DNA from 4 places in the Alteromonas sp. Cnat2-8 genome. Region 1 is predicted to be linked to each of the others. Evidence: predicted binding sites of a transcription regulator. Region 1 holds the regulator's gene; each other region holds the start of a gene.
The links. The regulator sigma-54, encoded in region 1, starts transcription at its own class of promoters, with help from an activator protein. The targets are predictions, from matches to a motif close to GTTGGCACGNNNNTNGNNT.
Positions count from the first base shown of each region.

Region 2: the regulator sigma-54 is predicted to act here: its motif matches at 1,500-1,518, upstream of nirB (nitrite reductase large subunit NirB).
Region 3: the regulator sigma-54 is predicted to act here: its motif matches at 2,411-2,429, upstream of MHN00_RS16935 (BON domain-containing protein).
Region 4: the regulator sigma-54 is predicted to act here: its motif matches at 2,198-2,216, upstream of MHN00_RS19665 (DUF2884 family protein).

Region 1 covers NZ_JAKREX010000001.1:518,139-524,000, forward strand. The annotation lists gene MHN00_RS02175 (calcium/sodium antiporter) at 1-313, shown strand, start outside; gene MHN00_RS02180 (KpsF/GutQ family sugar-phosphate isomerase) at 316-1,296, shown strand; gene kdsC (3-deoxy-manno-octulosonate-8-phosphatase KdsC) at 1,297-1,845, shown strand; gene lptC (LPS export ABC transporter periplasmic protein LptC) at 1,842-2,420, shown strand; gene lptA (lipopolysaccharide transport periplasmic protein LptA) at 2,389-2,943, shown strand; gene lptB (LPS export ABC transporter ATP-binding protein) at 2,946-3,671, shown strand; gene MHN00_RS02205 (RNA polymerase factor sigma-54) at 3,745-5,226, shown strand; gene hpf (ribosome hibernation promoting factor) at 5,257-5,544, shown strand; gene ptsN (PTS IIA-like nitrogen regulatory protein PtsN) at 5,558-5,862, shown strand, end outside.
Region 2 covers NZ_JAKREX010000001.1:667,473-673,334, reverse strand. The annotation lists gene MHN00_RS02825 (SulP family inorganic anion transporter) at 1-1,382, shown strand, start outside; gene nirB (nitrite reductase large subunit NirB) at 1,694-4,243, shown strand; gene nirD (nitrite reductase small subunit NirD) at 4,280-4,651, shown strand; gene MHN00_RS02810 (nitrate reductase) at 4,739-5,862, shown strand, end outside.
Region 3 covers NZ_JAKREX010000006.1:239,951-245,812, forward strand. The annotation lists gene MHN00_RS16925 (hypothetical protein) at 248-796, shown strand; gene MHN00_RS16930 (endonuclease/exonuclease/phosphatase family protein) at 814-1,797, opposite strand; gene MHN00_RS16935 (BON domain-containing protein) at 2,464-3,072, shown strand; gene MHN00_RS16940 (TIGR03915 family putative DNA repair protein) at 3,208-4,014, opposite strand; gene MHN00_RS16945 (putative DNA modification/repair radical SAM protein) at 4,031-5,272, opposite strand; gene MHN00_RS16950 (hypothetical protein) at 5,739-5,862, shown strand, end outside.
Region 4 covers NZ_JAKREX010000008.1:133,938-139,799, reverse strand. The annotation lists gene MHN00_RS19680 (acyltransferase) at 1-379, shown strand, start outside; gene MHN00_RS19675 (mechanosensitive ion channel domain-containing protein) at 383-1,720, shown strand; gene MHN00_RS19670 (hypothetical protein) at 1,796-1,987, opposite strand; gene MHN00_RS19665 (DUF2884 family protein) at 2,334-3,164, shown strand; gene MHN00_RS19660 (NAD-dependent epimerase/dehydratase family protein) at 3,331-4,143, shown strand; gene MHN00_RS19655 (sodium-dependent transporter) at 4,258-5,679, opposite strand.

The DNA of each region.
Region 1 (5,862 bases):
GTTTGGTACAAGTCTACCTGAACTAGCAGCAAGTGTTGCGGGTGTACTGAAAGGTGAAGACGATTTAGCACTGGGTAATATCATCGGCTCAAATATCTTCAACCTGCTTGCCGTACTTGGCATGCCCGGGTTAATCGCGCCTGGTATCCTGGACCCTGACGTTTACAACCGAGATATGTACGTAATGCTTGGTTTAACATTATTATTGTTCTTGTTCAGCTTCGATTTAATCGGTAAACGTACAATATCAAGAACAAATGGATTCATACTTCTGGCTTGCTTTATCGGCTATCAATTCTGGCTATTCGGATAATCATGAATACACAAACTCAGATGAACTATATCGACTCAGCGAAGCGCGTTATTGAAATTGAAACACAGGCTATTGCTAATCTGGCAGAGCGCTTAAACAATGAATTTATCGCTGCCTGTAATATTCTCTTTGCCTGCAAGGGTAAAGTTGTCGTGAGTGGTATGGGAAAGTCTGGGCATATCGGAAATAAAATTGCCGCTACGCTTGCCAGTACAGGTACTCCTGCATTTTTCATGCACCCTGGTGAAGCCAACCATGGCGACTTGGGCATGCTAAGCAAAGGCGATGTCTTACTCGCCATCTCTAATTCTGGCGAGACTAACGAGCTAGTTAACTTATTGCCCGTAGTTAAGCGCTTAGGCATACAGGTGGTCGCCATGACCAACAGTGCTTCCAGTTCATTAGGGCAACACGCAGATGTCGTACTTGATATCAGCGTTGAAAAAGAAGCGTGTTCGCTAGGTCTTGCTCCTACGTCAAGCACAACCGCCACACTGGTTATGGGTGATGCGCTTGCGGTAGCACTGCTCGACCAAAAAGGTTTCACCTCAGATGACTTTGCGCTTTCGCACCCAGGCGGCAGTTTAGGCAGAAAACTTCTGCTTAAAGTTAGCGATATCATGCAAAGCGGCAGTGATATCCCCCTTGTCCATGCCAGTGCTTCTGTTGCTGACGCACTGCTGGAAATATCTAAAAAGGGGTTGGGTATGACAGGCGTGATAGCGGCAGACGGTACGCTGACAGGCGTCTTTACGGATGGCGACCTACGACGAATTCTCGATGCCCGCGTAGACGTACACAGTGCCACGGTAGAAGAAGTAATGACTAAAGGCGGCAAGACTACCACCGCAGGTCAGCTGGCTGTAGAAGCCCTGAATTTGATGGAAACCCATAAAATTAGTGCGTTAATGGTTACTGACGATATGCGCAAACCTGTTGGGGCTTTTAACATGCATATGCTACTAAAAGCAGGAGTGCTTTAAATGACAACCACCTTGTACACGGAAATAAATGACTCGCTTTTCGCAAAACTAGCCAAGATAAAGTTGCTGGTATGCGACGTTGATGGTGTGTTCTCAGATGGCCGAATTTACTTAGGTAACGACGGTGAAGAACTTAAAGCATTCCATACCCGTGATGGATATGGTGTAAAAGCGCTAGTGAGCAATGGAGTGAATGTCGCGGTAATTACTGGACGTCGCTCTGCCATTGTTGAAAATAGAATGAAGGCACTGAATGTTGCACATATAATTCAAGGCGAAGAGAATAAAGCAGACGCGCTTAGCGACCTGATGAAACGCCTTGAGTTAAACACTGACGAAGTGGCTGCGGTAGGTGATGACATGCCAGATACGGGTATGTACAAGCACGTTTCAGTTAAAATTGCGGTTGCCGATGCCCATCCTTACGTAGCAAAACAAGCAAACTGGATTACGACCCTTCCCGGTGGGTTTGGCGCGGTCCGAGAAATATCGGATACCATTTTGCAGGCCAAAGGGGTAGCAAATGAGATTTTTGGAGCTAGTGTATGAGCCTGTTTGGCTTTAATCGCTTAGGATTAAGTATATCAGCGCTATTTATTCTGGCGATGCTGATGTACATCCCTACGTGGATGGAAGAGCAGCCTGAAACGCAGGGGAATCGTGAAAACGATGCGCTAAAGCCCGCCTACAAAGCAAAAAATCTAACCACTACGCTGTACAATCAAGACGGTGAGTTAAATCACAAAGTATTTGCAGAGTCGATGGAGCATTACGACCAGCTTGGCTTTGTATTGTTTCAGCAACCTAAATACACCCTTTATACAGAAAACGCGTCATCACCATGGGTGGTAACCGCTGATGAAGGTACACTATACAATAACGAGCTAATCCAGCTGGAAAACCAAGTTAATATTGAGAACCAAACTGGCGATGACTTTGTCAGAAGTATATCGACCGAGTACATTCAAATTAATTTAGAAACCAAGCAAATGACATCTGACCAACCCGTTGAAATACTGGGCACCCAATATGTCATTTTAAGTAATGGGTTTAACGCGAATTTACGCACACAAGAATACGAGCTTTTAGATCATGTACAAACCACTTATTCCCCTAGCAACTAGTTTATTGCTTGCCATCGCTAGCGGTGCGGTACACGCCAGTGAAGATGATTTTTCGCAGCCCATAAAAATAGGCTCGAACACCCAGTTTATCGACGGTAAAAATAAAACCGCGTTGTACAAAGACGACGTACTCATAACTCAAGGCTCTTTGGTTATTGAAGCTGACGAAGTGGAAGTAATTGCCACTGACGGTGGTGGTCGTGAAATATTTATTGCTAGAGGGAAGCCTGCAAGCTATTCCCAGCAATTGGAAGACGGCACGCCAGTTTCAGCAAAAGCTAATGAAATACGCTATGAAGTGGTGAACCGAACGATTTCTCTTGCCGGAAACGCAGAGTTGAAACAAGACACCAGTAAAGTACAGGGTGACAACATCACGTTCGATATGATTACCGAGCAATTGCTAGCGACTGGGGGCGCAGGTAAAGATGGTGAGGGTCGAGTGACCACAGTATTCACACCTGAGACCATTCGCAAAACTTCGTCTAAGAAAGACAAAAAAGACAACGAGGGCAATGAATAGCAATGGCAACTTTGAGCGCTAAAAATCTTGCTAAGGCTTACAAGTCAAGACAGGTTGTTCGAGATGTAAGTCTGTCTGTCTCAACGGGTCAAATTGTTGGTCTTCTTGGCCCAAATGGCGCTGGTAAGACCACCACATTCTACATGATTGTTGGTTTAGTGAATCTGGATAAAGGCAAGATTGAAATCGACGACAATGAGCTAACTCATCAGCCCATGCACGAGCGTGCACGCCGCGGAATAGGCTACCTACCGCAGGAAGCCTCTATTTTCAGAAAGCTCACAGTGCATGAAAATATCATGGCCATTTTGCAAACCCGTAAAGATTTAAATTCACAACAGCAAGAAGAAGAAGCTGATGCGCTACTTGATGAATTTAATATTAACCATATACGTAATAGTACGGGGATGAGTTTGTCAGGGGGCGAACGCCGTCGCGTTGAGATTGCCCGCGCTCTGGCAGCAAAACCGCAATTTATTTTGTTAGACGAACCATTTGCTGGTGTTGATCCAATATCAGTTAATGATATAAAGAAGATAATACAACATCTTCGCGATAGGGGTATTGGAATCCTTATCACAGACCATAACGTACGAGAGACATTGGATGTTTGTGAAAAGGCGTACATTGTGAGTCATGGCGAGCTTATTGCGCAAGGAACGGCGGAACAGGTTTTAAGTAATCAAAAAGTAAGGGATGTATACCTAGGCGAACAATTCAGGCTATAGTTAATGTAACCGAATTGTCATTTTTCAGTTTCGCTCTGGTATATTCAATTTAGAGCATTTAAATAAGACGTAGATGAAACCATCTTTACAGCTAAAATTTAGCCAACAACTTACCATGACACCTCAGCTTCAGCAGGCCATTAAACTGCTGCAGCTTTCTACACTTGATCTTCAACAAGAGATCCAAGAAGCGCTCGATTCTAATCCGCTATTAGAAGTTGAAGAAGGTAACGACGAGCCGCAACTAGAAAAGAACAATATCGACAACGATGACAGCGGCTCTGAGGCCACTGCTTCTGCATCTAGTGACACATTAGAAGCCGGCGATGCACTTGAGAAAAACGATCTTCCCGATGAGCTGCCAATCGACAGTACGTGGGATGAATACTACTCTGCTTCATCTTCGCCTGCTCCGGGTCCATCCAATGACGACGAGCAAATCTTCCAAGGTGAGACTACTGAAGATATTCAAGAGCACCTTCTTTGGCAAATGCGCCTTACCCATTTCTCGGATACCGATCGCGCAATCGCTACAGCAATCATCGACTCTATTGACGAGTCAGGTTATTTAACCGTTACCCTTGATGATATTTTAGAAGCGGTTAACGATGATGATATGGAAGAGCCGATTGAAATGGACGAAATAGAATGTGTGCTAAAGCGCATTCAGATGTTCGACCCTATTGGTTCTGGCTCACGCTCTCCACAAGAATGTTTGATGGTGCAATTGCGCCAGTTTTCAGAAGACACACCGTGGCTTGCTGAAGCAAAACAACTGATTGAAGAGTACTCTGACTTACTGAGCAGCAAAGACTATCGTACGCTTATGCGTAAAAGCCGATTGAAAGAAGATCAGCTACGCGAGGCAATGCGTTTACTGCAAACCTTGAATCCTCGCCCAGGTAGTGCTTTAGTTACTAAAGAGCCTGAGTACGTTATTCCTGATGTCTCAGTAACCAAGAAAAATGGCCGTTGGGTGGTTGAGCTGAACCCCGACAGTCTGCCTAAGTTAAGCGTAAATCAACAATACGCTGCAATGAGTCGCCGTGCCAAGAATAGTAGCGATTCACAATTCATCCGCTCACACATGCAAGAGGCTAAGTGGTTCATAAAGAGCCTTGAATCTCGTAACGAAACCTTAATGAAGGTTGCAAACTGCATTGTGCAGCAGCAAATGGGCTTTTTTGAGCACGGCCCGGAAATGATGAAACCAATGGTGCTAAATGATGTCGCAGAAATGGTAGATATGCACGAATCCACTATTTCGCGAGTGACAACGCAAAAGTACATGCATACGCCACGTGGAATCTTCGAATTGAAGTATTTCTTCTCAAGCCACGTTGCAACAGAGTCTGGTGGTGAATGTTCATCTACAGCGATTCGTGCATTGATCAAGAAATTAGTGGCCGCTGAAAAGCCTAGCAAGCCGCTAAGTGATAGCAAGATTGCTTCATTGTTGGCCGAACAAGGCATTAAAGTTGCCCGGCGAACAATAGCAAAGTACCGGGAATCGTTGTCGATCCCGCCGTCGAACCAACGCAAAAGCCTTATTTAATCGGGCTTAATAATATAAGGAAGACGAAATATGCAAATCAACCTTACTGGTCATCATGTCGAAATCACCGACTCTTTGCGTAATTATGTCGATACGAAGTTCAGCAAACTTGAACGTCACTTTGATCACATTTCTAATGTGCATGTCATCCTGAACGTTGAAAAATTAAATCAAAAAGCCGAAGCGACCGTTCATTTAAGTGGCGCTGAAGTATTCGCATCCTCAGAAAATACCGACATGTATGCGGCGATTGACAGCATGGTTGATAAACTCGACCGGCAGGTAATCAAGCATAAGGAAAAACTGAAAAAACATTAGTAGTTAATTAAGCATGGATATACAAGCCATCGTAAGTCTGGACCGCACCGAGTGTGCGGTTCAGTGTAATAGTAAAAAGCGAATTCTTGAGATCATCGCTGATATCGCTGCCAAGCAAAACGAGAACATTGATCAGGCAACGGTACTCAACAGTTTGATGGCTCGAGAGCGTATGGGTAGTACAGGCATTGGCAATGGTATCGCCCTGCCCCACGGACGCCTGCCGGGCCTTGAGAAAGTGATTGCCATTGTTGTAACCAGCACGCCAGCAATCGACTTTGACGCCCTTGACGAGAAACCCGTAGACATCTTTTTTGC
Region 2 (5,862 bases), 150 kb from region 1:
CAGGAATGATTTCTGGTGCTACCGGCGCCATGGCCGTTGTAATGGTGGCACTGGTTGCCCAACACGGCGTGCAGTATTTATTTGCCGCGGTTATTTTGGCTGGTTTACTGCAAATAATGTGCGGTATTTTCAAGCTCGGAAAGTTTATACGACTGGTCCCATATCCGGTAATGCTAGGTTTCGTAAATGGTTTGGCAATTGTTATTTTCTTGGCGCAATTAGGCCAGTTCAAAGTGACCAACGCAGCCGGTGAATTACAGTGGATGGAAGGTACGCTGTTATATTGGATGCTAGGGCTTGTGGCGCTAACCATGGCCATTATCTATTTACTACCAAAGCTAACCAAAGCTGTACCGGCGTCGCTTGTAGCGATTGTTACGGTGACCTTGTTAGTACATGGTCTTGACCTTGAAGCGCGTACTGTAATCGACTTTGTTCGTGACTTGCTACCAGCTGACCAGCGCGATACCGCAACGCTAGCGGGTGAACTTCCTAGCTTTGCTATTCCTATGGTGCCGTTCACCTGGGAAACCTTCATGATCATTCTGCCTACCTCAGTCATTCTTTGCTTGGTTGGTCTTATTGAATCGCTTCTTACCCTTTCATTAATTGATGAAATGACGGACACCCGCGGACGCGGCAACAAAGAGTGCGTTGGCCAAGGCGTTGCAAATACCGTAAACGGTTTCTTTGGCGGTATGGGCGGTTGCGCTATGATTGGCCAAAGTATGATTAATATTAACTCTGGTGGCCGTGGCCGCTTGTCTGGTATCACCGCGGCGGTTGTATTATTGGGCTTTATTCTATTTGCAGCTCCGCTAATTGAAATGATTCCTCTCGCTGCCCTTGTTGGCGTTATGTTCGTGGTGGTTATCGCTACATTTGAGTGGGCGTCATTCAGAATTATTCGCGGCGTAAACAAAGAAGATGCGTTCGTACTTTTCCTAGTAACAGGCGTTACCGTTATCGCTGACCTGGCTATTGCGGTTGTGGTGGGTGTTATCGTTTCAGCACTGGTGTTTGCATGGAAACACGCTCGTCATATTGAAGCGAGATCCCATATCGATAACGACGGTTGGAAAGTCTATGAGCTAGACGGCCCGCTGTTCTTTGGCTCGGTATCGCATTTCAAAGACCTGTTTGATATCGCCAACGACCCTAATGATGTAGTTATTGACTTTAAAGACTCTCGCATTTGGGATTCATCAGGTATCGATGCGCTAGATACCCTTGCTGACAAATACGAAGAGCAGGGTAAAAAGCTACACATTCGCCATATCAGTGATGAGTGTCGCTCACTGCTTCGCAAGGCCGATAAGTTTGTTGAAATTAATGTGGTTGAAGATCCTCGCTACCGCGTAGCGACGGATAAGCTGGCCTAAGTTATTTGAAAGCCTTAATGCACCAAGTAAACACAGTTTTGCGTTTGTTTGGTGCAGTTGTGAAGTCTGAATAATACTTATTTTGTAGTAAATCAAATAAAAACAATTGTTTACGGTTTTGGCACTGAACTTGGATAGCTATAAACGTAAAGTGTGTTTTGGTGATTTGTGTCAATCGCTGAAAATTGTGTGATTTATAACACTCCGTAAAATGTGTTAGCCGACCTAAACCGTTGGCAAAATAGGCAACGAAGCCCGCATCAACGAAAGTTGAAGCGGGCTTTTTTTTGTCCCGAAAAAAGGGGAATACCATGACTTCATTGGACTCAAAAACGCAAATTGTCGTCGTAGGCAACGGCATGGTGGGGCATCATTTTGTTGAGCAGCTTCACCAAAGCGATGCCAATGTAGAAATAACCGTTTTATGCGGCGAGTCACGCCTTGCGTACGACCGCGTTTATCTGTCGTCTTTTTTTAGCGGCGCGAGTGCTGATGACTTAGCGCTCACTACACCCGCTCAGTACGCCGAGTGGGGCGTAAACGTAGTTACCAATGCCTTGGTTACCGATATAGACCGTGACAATAATAAAGTGACGACTTCTGAAGGGCAGGTGTTTAGCTACGATAAGCTTGTGTTAGCTACGGGCTCATACCCATTTGTGCCACCCATCCCTGGCAACGATCAAGAGCATTGCTTGGTGTACCGTACTATAGACGATCTACTCGCTATTGAAGCTTCAGCAGCAGTGAGCAAAGTAGGGGTTGTTGTTGGTGGTGGGCTGTTGGGTTTAGAAGCCGCTAACGCATTAAAGCAAGCCGGTCTCGACACCCACGTGGTTGAGTTTGCCCCGCAGCTTATGGCGGTTCAGCTAGACCAAGCAGGTGGTAACGTTCTTAAGGACAAAATTGAAGCATTGGGCGTTACGGTTCACACCCAAAAGGCAACGCAAACTATTGAGGCCGGTGATACCTGCCGCTATAAAATGGTGTTTGCTGACGGCACTGCACTAGAAACTGACATGATTTTATTCTCTGCCGGTATTCGACCTTCCGACCAGCTCGGCAGAAAGTCAGCGCTAACACTGGGTGAGCGCGGCGGTATTGTCATTGATAACCACTGCGTGACGTCTGACCCAAACATTTACGCTGTGGGTGAATGTGCGCTGTGGGATAACAAAATCTTTGGCCTGGTAGCACCTGGCTATACCATGGCGCGCACGGCTGTAAGTCATATAACCGGCGGCGATGCCGAGTTCGCTGGCGCAGATATGAGTACCAAACTCAAGCTAATGGGTGTGGAAGTGGGCTCAATTGGCGATGCTCATGAACGCACAGCCGGTGCGCTTAGCTACACCTATTTAAATCAGCCCGAGGGCGTGTACAAAAAGCTGGTGGTAGATAGCGAGCAAAAGTACGTGCTTGGTGCTGTACTCGTTGGCGATACCAGCGACTACGACACGCTCTTACAGTATGCACTTAATAATATTGAATTACCTGAACACCCAGAAAGCCTAATTCTGCCCTCATCCGATGCGGCACCAGCACTAGGTGCCGATGCACTACCAGACACCGCGTCTATTTGTTCATGCCTAAATGTGACAAAGGGCGATATTGTTTCAGCCATTGAAGGCGGCTGTTGTAGCGTTGGCGATGTAAAAGGCGAAACCAAAGCCAGCACAGGGTGTGGAGGTTGTGCTGCCTTACTTAAAAATGTTGTGGATAGCGAACTTGAAAAGCGCGGTGTGGAAGTATCAAAAGCCATTTGTGAGCACTTCAACCATACCCGACAAGAGCTATTTCATATTGTTAAGGTAAACGGCATTCGCACCTTTGACGAGCTACTAGAACAGCATGGTGAAGGTCTAGGGTGTGAAATTTGTAAGCCCGCTGTCGGCTCAATTTTAGCCTCGGTGTATAACGACTACATTCTTAAGGCTTCACATCTTCCTCTGCAAGACACCAACGATATCTACCTTGGCAACATGCAAAAAGATGGCACGTATTCCGTTGTACCGCGTGTACCTGGTGGTGAAATAACGCCTGAGAAGTTGATTCTGCTAGGTGAAGTGGCAAAAGAGTACAACTTGTACACCAAGATCACAGGTGGTCAGCGCATTGATTTATTTGGAGCGCGCGTAGAGCACTTACCTGATATCTGGGAAAAACTGGTCGCTGGCGGTTTTGAAACCGGCCACGCTTACGCGAAGGCACTGCGTACTGTGAAATCGTGTGTGGGCAGCACATGGTGCCGCTACGGTGTACAGGATTCTGTTGGCACTGCCATTGACTTAGAGAATCGTTATAAAGGCTTACGTGCGCCGCACAAAATTAAATTTGCCGTCTCGGGGTGTACCCGTGAGTGCGCAGAAGCCCAAAGCAAAGACATTGGCGTTATTGCTACCGAGCAAGGCTGGAACCTGTATGTTTGCGGGAATGGCGGCATGAAGCCTCGACATGCAGACCTGTTTGCCACCGACCTAGATACCGAAACCCTTATTAAGTACATCGACCGCGTGCTGATGTTTTACGTGAAAACGGCTGATCGCCTACAGCGCACATCGGTGTGGATGGACAACTTAGAAGGTGGGTTAGCTTACTTGCAAGACGTTGTGATAAACGATGCTCTTGGCATTAATAGTGAGCTTGAAGCACAGATGGATGCTGTGGTTGATGCTTATCAGTGCGAATGGAAAACCACCATTGAAAACCCTGAGTCGCGCAAGCGTTTCCGTCAATTCGTAAACAGCAATGCTAGCGACACCAATATTCAGTTTGTTTCAGAGCGAGGCCAGGTTCGCCCAGCTACTGAAGCTGAAAAAGTAGCAGGTAAAGATCAGTTCATTCCTGTCTCTATGGTATAGCCACTGGCTTATCAACCCTGTTAGGAGAATCAAATTATGTCAGCAGCGCAAAATGTAATGGCGTCAGAACCACAGCAAGTGCAATGGCACTATGTTTGTGAGACGAACGACTTAGTGACAAACAGTGGGGTTTGCGCCCTTGTCGACTCACAGCAAGTGGCAATTTTCAGTTTGAAGATAAACGGCGAAACCCAGGTTTTCGCCATTAGTAACTACGACCCTATTGGTAAAGCAAACGTACTCTATCGCGGGCTTCTAGGGTCGATAGGCGGTGCGCCTGTTGTTGCTTCGCCTCTATACAAAGAGCATTACTTTTTAGAAACCGGGCTGTGTAAAGAACACGACGATGTTTCCGTCACAGCTTACGCTGTGAAGGTAGAGGGCGAAAAGGTTTTTGTCGGCGTTTAAGCAAACTGCCTTTATTTGAACGCCCACATGAAAAAAGCCTTCTAGCCAAATGCATTCAAAAGCTTTGAAATCGAAAAAGGTAATGAAATGAATATGCCTACACGACAACCCGACATGATGTCTGAACAATTAAGACAAACAACATGCCCATACTGCGGCGTAGGGTGTGGTGTAGATATCAGTTGCAACGTAAGCCCGCGTGCCATAACCCTGGACACTGTTAAAGGCACGCCAGAGCATCCCGCCAATTATGGAAGATTGTGTGTTAAAGGAACAAACCTGCTTGAAACAAACGACGTAAACGGACGTTTGCTTCACCCAACCATGGCAGGTCAATCGGTGGATTGGGACACGGTCACCGATGTGATTGCGGATAAGATCACCTCTACCATTGCGCAGTATGGCGCGGATGCCGTTGCTTTTTATGTATCAGGTCAGCTTCTCACCGAAGACTATTACATTGCCAATAAGCTTATGAAAGGTTACATCGGCAGTGCCAATATCGATACGAATTCACGCCTATGTATGTCATCAGCCGTTGCCGCGTACAAGCGTGCGTTCGGTGAAGATGTAGTGCCTTGCGATTACACCGACTTAGAATGTACAGATTTACTGGTGATCACCGGGAGTAATACGGCGTGGGCGCACCCAGTGCTTTTTCAACGCATTCAGCGAGCAAAGCTGAAAAATCCGAATATGAAGGTCATTGTTGTTGACCCACGCAAAACCGAAACCTGTACCATTGCCGATTTACACCTTCCATTAAAGCCAGGTAGCGATGTAGCGCTATTTAACGGTTTACTCAGCTATGCAAACGCACAAGGTCGTATAAACAAATCCATTGTTGAGAGCTATGCCGAGGGGCTTGATGAAACGCTTAAAAGTGCAAATGCCTTAACGTTAGATGACGTTGCTAAAGTATGCGACCTGGACGTTAACAGCATTAAGGCCTTCTTTGATGCCTTTTGCGAAGCCTCTAGCGCAATTACTTTTTATTCTATGGGCGTAAACCAGTCTTCTGCTGGTGTGGATAAAGCCCAAGCCATTATCAACTGTCATTTAGCAATGGATTTAATTGCTAAAGACGGTTGTGGCCCGTTTTCAATTACTGGCCAGCCCAATGCCATGGGAGGGCGTGAAGTCGGTGGGTTAGCCAATATGCTAGCTGCACATATGGACCTTGAAAACCCTGAGCATATCAGCGCTGTTAA
Region 3 (5,862 bases), on a different contig from region 1:
TTTTACTGTGCATCTAGCGCGTAATTGCTTTGCCGTTCCCACATATTTTGATATGCTTGGTTAGTAGGTTAAACATTACAATTCAATAGTTTAAATATTCCTACAAATATTGCTTAACACGTTTTCTTTCGAGTAGAACTAATCTCATATTATTGGTTTTTACTCACTCAGAGTGTAGGTAAATCTTCAGCCTTACTTGTAACGTATTAATTTCTGAATTTCGTGTTTTTTCTGGTGGACAAAGGCTGTGGAATCACAATCGTCTGTATTTATTCGACACTATGACAAACAATCATTAAAGGTGGTTGATGTTATATCTGGTATCTCACCAAATGCTATGCGCAGGGTATTTGGCGGCTGGATATTTTTCGCAGCTGTTGTCGGCGTTATTGTAAGCGTAGCACCAGATTTGAGCGTTCAATTTATCGGTTTAACACTTTTCGTTCTTGTTGCTTTTACACTCGTAATGTTTGGACAGAGCAGAATAACGGAAGGCTGGCCAGCTATAATTTGCGACAACAACTACATCGGCGTGGTGAGAGACCCTGTTAAGAGAGAGTATATTTGTGTGAACTCTGCTCTGGTCAAGGAAGCTAACCCCACATTAATAAAACCCAACAAAAAAGCGGTAGAGATTGTGTTAGATAGCGAACAACTATCGGCAGAAGATCAAGAGGTGCTAAACCAAGCGGTTTGGCCTCGGGATAACAAGCTAATAGGGCTAGCCCATTTTAAAAAGCGTGAAGAGGCGTGTGATAGCCTCATGTGGTGTGTCAAACACCGTAGCTCTCATTAGATTTACAGTCTTGAGTATTACTCCTTGTCCGTGATTAGCGCTAGTTCGGTATAAAGCGGGTGGTGGTCTGAGCCTATGCTTTCAAGCTTCTCTATATTGACCAATGCAAAATGTTCCGAGTGAAATACGTGGTCTAACGGCCATTTCACTAAAGGATATTTCGCGTGAAATGTATTGAAAAAACCGCGCCCCTCTCGTGGGTCTAAAAGTCCGCTTATTTTCTTGAACTTTCTGGTAGTAGGTGACCAAGCCACATCGTTAAGATCGCCAGCGACGACAATAGGGCCCTCTGTTTCAGCTATTTCTTCCCCCACAACAGTAAGTTCTACGTCTCTGGGCTTTGCATACGTGTTTTCTGTTGGGCTTGGTGGTTTTGGATGAAGAAAATATAGCGTGACATCTTGTCCGTGGTGATTGATTTTAACTTTCATAGACGGCACATCTTCTTCTATTAGAAATCGCAATGAGACCTCTTCAAAGGGAAGCTTACTATAAAGGTGCATACCGTAGAGGTTTTCGAGTGGGCAAAATTTACGATACGGGTATTCAGATTCAATTTCACTGATGCCTTTCTGCCACTTTTCATTAGATTCCAACGTTACGAGAAAATCAGGTTGCTTATTACGTACATGTTCAATGAGCTTGCGAAAATCGTCATTAGGCATATACACATTGCTTGATAAAACACTTAGCTTTTGGCTCGCACTCTCAACCTCGACGTGCCTAACATCTCTTTTATACAGAGGGGTATAAGGAATGATCCAGATAACCTGATAAATAAGGCTAACTGTTAATCCAGCGACAATAATTACTGCTAGGCTATCTATCTGTGCGTAATAGGTTGATTCAAAAATATGCCCAGCAATTAACAAAGAAATGATAGCTGCTATTTGTAGTCGCGGAAATTCCCACACTCTTACTAACCAATGAGAAGAAGGAAGCAAAGGGGCCCAGCTTACGGCTATAAATAAGACTGAAACAGCAGTAAGTGCAGTATCCATGTCTAGTTGGTCCTTGAGTTTAATTAACGAAAAACACTCCACCTGTTGCTTCTGTCTGCAAAACTAAATTGATGACTATAGCTAGGGCCTGTTGACCTTTGGTGTACAAATTTTGGTCTAAATGGAAGCCTTTTAATCGCGAAACAGTCCTGCAAGCCTAGCGGGCTAAGTTAAAGGACTGTGACAAAGAGTAAAAGGCTTCCATAACGACCCCTTCGGGCAGCGCCTTTGTGCCATCTATACTGCGTTGAATGTTCTCGATTTAGAACCACTAAACCGTCAAACATTCGCCTTGTCTAGATGGCACACAGACCGCTGCAAAAATGTACAACAAAGGTCAACAGGCCCCAGTGAAGCGATACAAATCGTTATAACTACGGCAGCTTTGTGAAATAAGTTTAACCTAAGTATCACTGCAACTTAGCGGCGGCCAACGACAAAAAGTTATCCCCTAGTACAATTGATAGGTGCTTTTCTTAAGTGAAGTTGACGAGTTTTGGGCATTAACAAAATTAAGTAAAAAGTTCTCAAACAAAGGCAAAGTTTGCAAAACAAAACTTACTTAACTAGCCCTGGATATTAATATTTATCATATAAAACAATGTCTTATTTTGTTGGCAAGGAATTGGCATGACTATCTACGAGTTTCGACAAAGGAGAAATGTTATGAAACGTTCACTTATTTCTATGATTGTTGCTACAACTTTGACTACAGCTGCATATGCAGGTGATATGGACACAGACAGCACAAGTAATAAATGGGAGAAAGGTGCCAAAGACGCATGGATTGATGGCAAAGCAGAAGCAACGCTGTTGTTCAATGGTAACCTTGATTCATTCGACATTAACACTGACGTTAAAAATGGTAATGTCGTTCTTACTGGTAAGGTTGAGAACTCTGTTGATAAAAAGCTAGCGGAAGAGCTAGTAGCGAATATTGACGGTGTAACGTCTGTAGACAATAAGCTAACGGTTGTCTCTGACAAAGATATGGAAGGCGACATGTCAGATGACATGGAAGATACTGTTGACGAAGGCACAAGCGAGTTAACTGACGCCAAAATCGCCACAGTAATCAAAACCCGTCTTCTTATGGATACCGATATCTCAGGTTTCGACATCGATGTTGACGTAGAAAACGGTGTAGTAACACTGACTGGCGACGTTGATTCTGATGCTGAGCGTGATCTAGCTGTGGAAATTGCCAAGAATGCATCTGACGTAAAAGATGTTGAAAGCAACCTTCGTGTAGTTACTGAAACTGCGATGAACTAATATCGATGAACTAATATCATTGTTGCTTTACACAAAAAAGGGGCCTCGGCCCCTTTTTTTCTGGTCACGTTTTACAGAGCTTTCCAAATCGCAAAAAACAAGGGAAGCACAGCTGCTAATATTTGTCAGGAGGACTCATTCACCATTCTCCACCTTTTTTCCATTTAGTATCATCTTACGTGCTCTAGCATCCGAGTGGCGTATCATATCGTTAATAAGCGACGTCTCAGGCATATTCTTCCAGTATTTTTTTGGCATTGAACTTAACATTGCCTTTGTTTTTACGCGGGCAGGATTAAATATATTTGCATAATACGTAAGCCAGTATTTTTCAATTCTGTCATCATTTGGAATGATACTAGGGTCAGGATTATCTTCCAAAACAAGTGTTTTAGTATTCCAATGCGCAGCTCGATAAGGGGTAAGTATTGACCAACACATATTTTTAAAACGCGTCTGAAAAAAATCGAGCTTCATTTCCAAGCTGAAGTGTTCTGGTTCATACCACGCAATAAAATGCTCTTGTCCGTCAAGTACGACTTCTCGAAATCTCAAAAAAGCACTTATCTTATATGCATCGCGTTTTACTGCTTTAGCCAGCACGTTGAGACACAACACATCTTCGTCAGTTTTTAAGTGAATAAGGTTTCTGTTTTCGAAAACTACTCGCCATAAAACGCGGTAACATAAAGCGAAACGATCGGGGGCTTGGTGGCATAACGCATACTTCAACAGCGTTAAAACTGATCTGGGAATTCTGAAATTCGTTTGGCTTTCACCAATAGCGTTGGCCGAATCGGTCACGGCAAACAAGTCGTCTTGGTTAGATTGCGAAGTTTGCCATGTAACGTTCTCGGGAGGTATGTGTTGGGCTAGACATTCTCTCGATGCTTTTCGCCATTCGTCGTATCCGGGCACTGATGAAATTGTTACTTTTTTCATTGCGGTACCAATTAGATTAGGCGCTGAACAATTCAAACTGTTTTGGTTGTTTAAATTGCTGTTCAAAGTTACTGCTATCGAGCAAATGTATAGCGGGGGAATAATCGCTAACAGTAATGAACGGTTTTAATTTTTGTAAGGGTAAACGCATTTTTGTGAGATCGAACCAGCTAAGCTTCGTGTAACGTCGAATAGCCAGAATTTTTTGTACTGTGCGTGCTCCCAGTCCAGGAACTCGCAATAAAAGTAGCTTGTCAGCTTTGTTTAAATCGATGGGAAATATGTGGCGATTGCGTAGCGCCCACGCAAGCTTGGGGTCGTGCTCCATATCTAGCATGTCGTTGTGTACGATTTCATCTAAACCAAATCCATAAAAGCGCAGGAGCCAATCGGCCTGATAAAGTCGGTGTTCACGGATAAGTGGTGCCGGTTTAAGAGGCAAGACTTCAGACGCATCTGGGATGGGCGAAAATGCAGAATAATAAACGCGCCGCAATTTTTGTTGACCATACAGTTTGACACTCGTGCCAAGGATAACTTTATCATTTGAGTCATCGGCTCCTATGATCATCTGAGTGGACTGTCCGCCAGGAGCAAAGCGAGGTGGACGTTTACCCGAGTAGGTTTTATCTACTTTGTGTTCATTTATTTTGTCTTTCAATGTATTCATTGAACCGTGAATTTCACCAAGGTCTTTTTCCGGGGCGTATTTGTTCAGCGAATTTTGCGTCGGCATTTCGATGTTTATACTTAGCCTATCGGCATATAAGCCAGCTTCAGCCTGTAGTTCAGGAGATGCATTCGGAATGGTCTTAAGATGAATGTATCCTTTAAATCCGTGATCAACGCGAAGAGACTTCGCGATGCGTACCATGCTCTCCATAGTCAGGTCAGGAGAGCCGACAATACCGGAACTTAAAAATAATCCCTCAATGTAGTTACGCTTATAAAAATTAAGCGTTAAATCAACTGTTTCTTTAACGGTAAAACGCGCTCGTTGAACGTTGCTAGACGCCCTATTGATGCAGTAATGGCAATCGTATATGCAATAGTTGGTCATTAGGATCTTAAGTAATGATACGCATCGACCATCAGGGGTAAAGCTGTGACATATCCCTGACCCTCCTGTGAGCGAACCTATTCCTGTTTTGTCAGTTTTACCTGCTTTTCGTTTACCGGCGGAGCCACTTGCGCAAGAAGCGTCATACTTAGCGGCATCTGAAAGAATTTCGAGTTTTTGAATAAGTTTGTCATGCATCGCAAATGGTCACTTTCTCTAGGCAAATGTACGTGGTAGACGGTCTGAAAAAACAAGATTCCATACCAGTCCAGTACATCGCTTGTTGTGGTATATCTTGGTACTGTATAAGTGTACAGCATTGGAGGGGTGAGTTTATTAAATTTGAAAGGAAAATTTTATCTTGCTGTGTGTAGAAAGTACCTTATACAACTTTAGTATATGTTTTGGGTTGGTCTAAATTACTGAAAAATAAAGATTAACTATATGGTGTGGAAGGTGCATATAGTGAAGTAGATATGAGTGAATTACTTGATGTATTGAATAGACGAAAGTTTGTATTGTCAGGCAGAAAACATCTGCTGCAACGTGAAAGCTAGAAACTTAAAAAGTCGAATGACTCAATACGTTGGTGATAAATAGTTTTAATTAAGTGGATTGTAGCGAGCTTATCGATACAAGTGCAAAATCGTTCAAGGAGTGGGGCATGAACTTTTTAAAGTGGGTTTATTCAGGCTTAGTGGTATCAGCAATCATTGTTATAGTCGGTGTAATTGGGCAAGGAAAGCTATCCGTAAGCCAAGCATCAGCTGATGACGAACAGCGCCCCG
Region 4 (5,862 bases), on a different contig from region 1:
GGTGCCCACAACGGTCATTAACTTTGTAGAGGGAACTCGATTTACTTCATTGAAGCATCTGTCAAAGCAAAGTCCCTATGAAAACCTCCTGCCCCCCAAAGCCGGCGGCGTTTCCTTTACGCTCTCAGCTATGGGCGAATTATTTACCAACGTGTTAGATATCTCGCTGCTTTACCCGGAAAATAAGCGTCATCCTATGATGGCAATGCTTAGCGGTCAGATGACAAAAATCGTGATCGATGTGAACGTTACGCCGGTACCTGAATTACAACAGCATTCAGAACGCACTGAGTCTGAGTTTCGTCTTTATTTCCAAAACTGGTTGAACGGTCTATGGGAAAATAAAGACAACCGTATAAAGAAAATGTTGGAGTCGTAATTAATGGAAGTCAGTGCTTCAGTACGCGATAACTTTATTCACATAGTTAATGATATTTTCCCGAATCTTACTATTGAAGATCCGCTGTATAACGTCATCGCACTAAGTAGTATTTTAGTGGTGTCGGCGGTAATCTATATTATCGCAAGGCTATTGGTGCGCCCCCAGATAGCCAGTTGGGTATACAAATCCAATAACCTCTGGGACAACGCCTTGCAGCAGCACGGATTTTTCCGTCGCTTAATGCACCTGTTTCCTGCCCTGTTTATTTACTTAACCACACCGGTACTTATTAGCGATGAAGCCGTGATGCACGGTATGGTGATAAAGAGCGCTCAGCTATACATGTTATATAGCGGCCTTCTTGCCTTATATGCCATGTTGAGCACAGTGGAAGACGTTTATAACGCCTCAGCGCTTGCTAAACGCGCACCTATCACTGGCTTTATTCAAGTTACCAAATTGGCATTTGCTATTGTCACCATACTATTAAGTATCTCTTTAATTGTAGACAGAAGCCCGCTACTTATTGTGTCTGGCTTAACCGCCATTGCCGCTGTTTTACTATTGATATTCAGAGACACCATTCTGGGCTTTGTTGCCGGCATTCAAATAGCCGCTAACCGCATGTTTAATACGGGCGACTGGATTGCCATGCCTAAGTATGAAGTAGATGGTGAAATACTCGAGATAGGCCTTACCAACGTCAAAGTACAGAACTGGGATAAAACCATTTCTACGCTGCCGACTTACAGCCTTACTACAGAAGCAGTTAAGAACTGGCGCGGTATGCAAGAGTCTGGCGGACGCAGAATTAAGCGCGCCATTTATATTGATGTGCACTCTATTAAGCTTTGTGACAACGATATGCTAGAGCGCTTTTCGAAAATTCGCTATATCAACGAATATATCGATAAGAAGAAAAATGAGCTCCGCGCTTATCACCGAGATTACTCCATTGATGAGTCGGATCTGCTAAACAGCCGTCGCCTTACCAACATCGGCACTTTTAGAGCTTATTTAGAGGCATACTTGCGCAAGCACCCGGATATAAACCAAGAACTGACCCTAATGGTTAGGCAGCTACCGCCTAATGAGCTTGGTTTACCTTTAGAAATTTACTGCTTCAGTGCACAAAAGGAATGGGTGAGGTACGAAAAAGTACAGGCGGATATTTTCGACCACGTTATGGCTATGCTGGATTTGTTCGATTTACGCGCTTATCAACGTGATGGACATTTGTCGCTGCTTGCCCATCGCGAACAAAGCGCTTATAGAAACAGTCCTGAAAGCGACAATGCGCCTGAGGTTGCTCAGGAGAAGAGCGAACCTAATCGATAAGGCAGTGATGAATAAAGACTTGTTCAAGACGAAAAAAAACCGGCTGAGATAGCCGGTTTTTTTAATGCTTATCGCTTAAGCCAATGCGTAGGCCATCAGTAAGCAAAGTACTAAACCAGTAACGCCAAAAAAACCGTACTCGATTTTTTCCTGCATACCTTCAGCACCTGCTTTAGCAGTCAAAAAGCCCATAACGATGCTGCTTAGCCCTAGCGTAAAGGCAATTAGCGCAACACCAAACATAATTGCATTAATCCAATCAGCCATTGTGATAACCCCTTAAAAATATTGGCGGTATTATGCACCAATAAATAAGATTTAACCATGCTTGGATTGGCTTAAATGTACCGCTATTGGTATTAATTGATCTTAGTCAAAACTACTAATTAGTTGGTAATCTCACTAAATAGTGTATTTAGCAGAGCATAAAGAAATCATCAAATATCACTAACCATTTGAAAGATATAGACTTTAAATATTGGCAAGGCCATTGCTCTACCTTAGGTATAACAGCGAGTATCGTTAGCGTCTATCTGACAGTGACACTACAACGCATTGCAGTTTGCTTCGAGCACTTTCGTTAACGCGTCACACGTAAATTAAGGAATGAACAATGTCTAAGAAACTATTACTTTCAGTTGCCCTTACCAGTGCTTTAATGAGCGGCCACGCATTTGCGCATGACAGCAGCTTTCAAAACAACAGTTGTGACATGGAGCTTGATGGTCATATTCAATATTACCAAGGTGACCTAACGGTACAGATGGACAATGGCTCAGTGATGACGATTGACTCCCATCACAATATGACCATTAACGGCGAACCAGTATCGCTTGACAGCGAACAACAGCGCTGGGTAAGTGAATATTACAACAACATTGATATCGCCATCCCTATGACCTTGAATATCGCCAGTGAAGGGCTGCAAATTGCCAACGTGGCAGTGACTGAAGTATTTACTGAACTGTTAGGCGGCGATCAAATGGGTGACGATTTTCGTGAACTGTTCGACTCACTTGAAACCAAACTAAACACTTCATTCTATGATGACGCAGGCAATATTCGCGTTGATTCAACTAAATTCGATGAGCCAGGTTGGTTTGACGAAAGCTGGGAGCAAGAATTCGAAGCGCAAATTGAGTCTTTAATCAGTGAGTCTATGGGTAGAATACTTATTGCCGTAGGAACACAAATGTTGTGGGAAGGCGGTGATATGTCTGAGTTTGAGCAAAAGATGGAGCGCTGGGGTGAAGATTTAGAATATCGCTTAGAAAGCCAAGCGGCTGCGCTAGAAGAAAAAGGCGATGCATTGTGTAAGGTACTGAAGAAAGCGGATTATGCCGAAGGCAAAATGCAGGCATCCATATCTGGGCTAGATGACTTGAACCTGCTAGATATTGATCAAGACAACCACCATGACCACAACGACGAAATGAAAATGTAGTTGGAGCATTTAGCGAACTAAACGCGCAAAACGAAACGACTTGCAACTCTAACCACTCACCTTAGAAAACCGACTGTAACCCAGTCGGTTTTTCATTTTTACAGTTAACGACAACCGCCCTCCAATTAATGTACTCTTAAACCCTAAACAAAGGGGTATTTAATCGATGACTCAAAATGTAGTAATTAGTGGCTACGGCTGGTTAGCCAGCTATGTGGGCAAAGCACTTTCAGGCAAGGTCAATATTGTTGGCACCACTCGAAGCCAACAGAAACGTCTCGCGTTACAAGACCAAGGTATCACCGCAATTGAATATGCCCTGGGCGAAGATACATCAGCGCTTTGTAACCATTTGCCAAACGCTACCTTGTTGCTAAATATTCCCCCTGGCAGGAGAAACACAGATCTCGCGTCATACACCAACAATATGCTGCAGTTGATAGACGCAGCCATCAGCGTAAAGGTGGCGCATATCGTGTTTATCAGCACCACGTCGGTTTACGGCGATGCAACAAATGAGGTAGTGTCTGAAGTCAGCACTACACAGCCGCAAACAGCCTCGGCCAAAGCCCACGTGACTATTGAAGACTATTTATTGTCTAAGCGAGGTCAGGTTGATATCAGTATTGTTCGCCTAGCCGGTTTAGTAGGCCCAGACCGTCACCCCGCCCGCTCGTTAAGTGGAAAACAGTTAGATGCAGGAAATAAGCGAATAAACCTTGTACATGTGTACGACATTGTATCAGCGCTGACGACCATCATTTGTGGCAAGCCGCTTAACGATGTTATTCACCTTTGCAGCTTGTCTCATCCTAAGCGCGGTATTTATTACGTGGATGCAGCGAAGGCGATGGATATTGATGCTCCTCGCTTTTCTGATACTGAAGCGGAACCTGCTGGCAAAGTGATTGACGCCGCACAAAGCTGGGCAAGGCTAAATATTACACCAGAGTATAGCGACCCCTATCGCATGTTTTAGGCTTTACACTTAATGAAAATACATACTCTGACACAAACAAAAACGGCAAGCTTTAGGCTTGCCGTTTTTAAGTTGAGCTCACTGCTAGCTCACGTCATTTCTTGTAAAACCTGACTATCCGAATAGGCTCAACCCGAAGTATTTTACCGCTACCGTGTTTACAAAAATCACGAGTAAAATAAGTGGAATAAAGGTTTTCAGCGATATATCCACGTATTTTTCAAACCAGCTACCTTTGTAACCACTGCTGCCCTCTTCCAAAGAAGCATTGAAGTTTGCACTCTTCCAACGATAAATAACAAACAAACAAATTAGCAAGCCGTTTAAAGGCAAAATCGTGTCGTAGAACACATCGTAAATGACATCAAACAGTGATTTATCTGCGCCAGCGTAGTGCATAAACGACGTAAGCATATCAACTTTACCGAATGACAACGCACTTAGGATGGCTAGCAAAATCATAATACTTCCTAGCGACCCAAGCGCCCATTTACGGCTTACACCTTTTTCATCCATAAGCGCCGCAACAGGTACTTCAAAAATAGACACTAGCGACGTAATTGCCGCAAAGAACACTAATAAGAAGAACAAGCTAGCGACAATCGATGCGCCCATATATCCAATCGAATCTTGTAACGCTAGAAAGATACTAGGTAGATAAGTAAAAATCATACCCACTGACGATTCACTTAAATCATCAGGGTTAATGTCTGGGTTAAAAGAGAAGATGGCAGGAAGGATCATCAAACCGGCTGTGAACGCCACGGCCGTGTCTGTTAACGCCACCAGCTTGGCAGCGCTCGGTACATCTGCACGCTTATCAATGTAGCTACCATAGGTAATAAGAATACCCATACCCAACGATAGAGAGAAAAAGGCCTGCGATAGCGCACCATTCACCACTTCAGCAGTGATTTTTGAAAACTCAGGAACGATGTAGAACTCAACGCCAGCCATCGCATTTTCGCGGGTTAATACGAAGATAACGAGACCGATAAGCATCACGAAAAGCGCAGGCATGAGCAGCTTTGCCGCTTTTTCTATCCCTTCTTTTACACCGCCTTGAAGGATGAGGTAGACCACACCAACAACGGCCGCCATATATAAAAAGATGGCTTCTGAGTTAATAAACAGCCCAAAGGTTTCTGGGTTAGCTAACTTGTCTAGATTTCCGCTTACTGCTTCGAACAAATAGCCGAAAAGCCACACAGTAATAACCATGTAGAAAACGGCAATCATGAACGGCGTAGCAATAGCTAGCCACCCCGCGACTTTCCATTTCTTTTCATTACCGCTTATATCACTGTATGCACCAAGCGGGTCTTTTTTAGCATGGCGACCAACTGACATTTCCGCCAGCATTACCGGTAAACAAATGGCAAAAACGAAAATAGCGTACATTAAAAGAAATGCACCACCGCCATTTTTAGCTGCACCGACAGGAAACCCTACCAAATTACCTATGCCTACCGCAGAACCTGCAGCAGCCAAAATAAAACCTATGCGCGATCCGAACTGTTCTCTGGCCCCGCTCATATCCCTTCCTCTTGTTGAGTTATTGTTATAGCAGTTCGCCGTATCACGCCTTGTGATGCACAAACACGTCGTGAGCTCACAATTTATGCTGGTTGTCGGTACTTACTATTCGTAAGAATCAAGCCGAGCGAACTGGTATTATTTATTATCAGGATGGCGTTTGTTGTTATGACTCACGTGTGG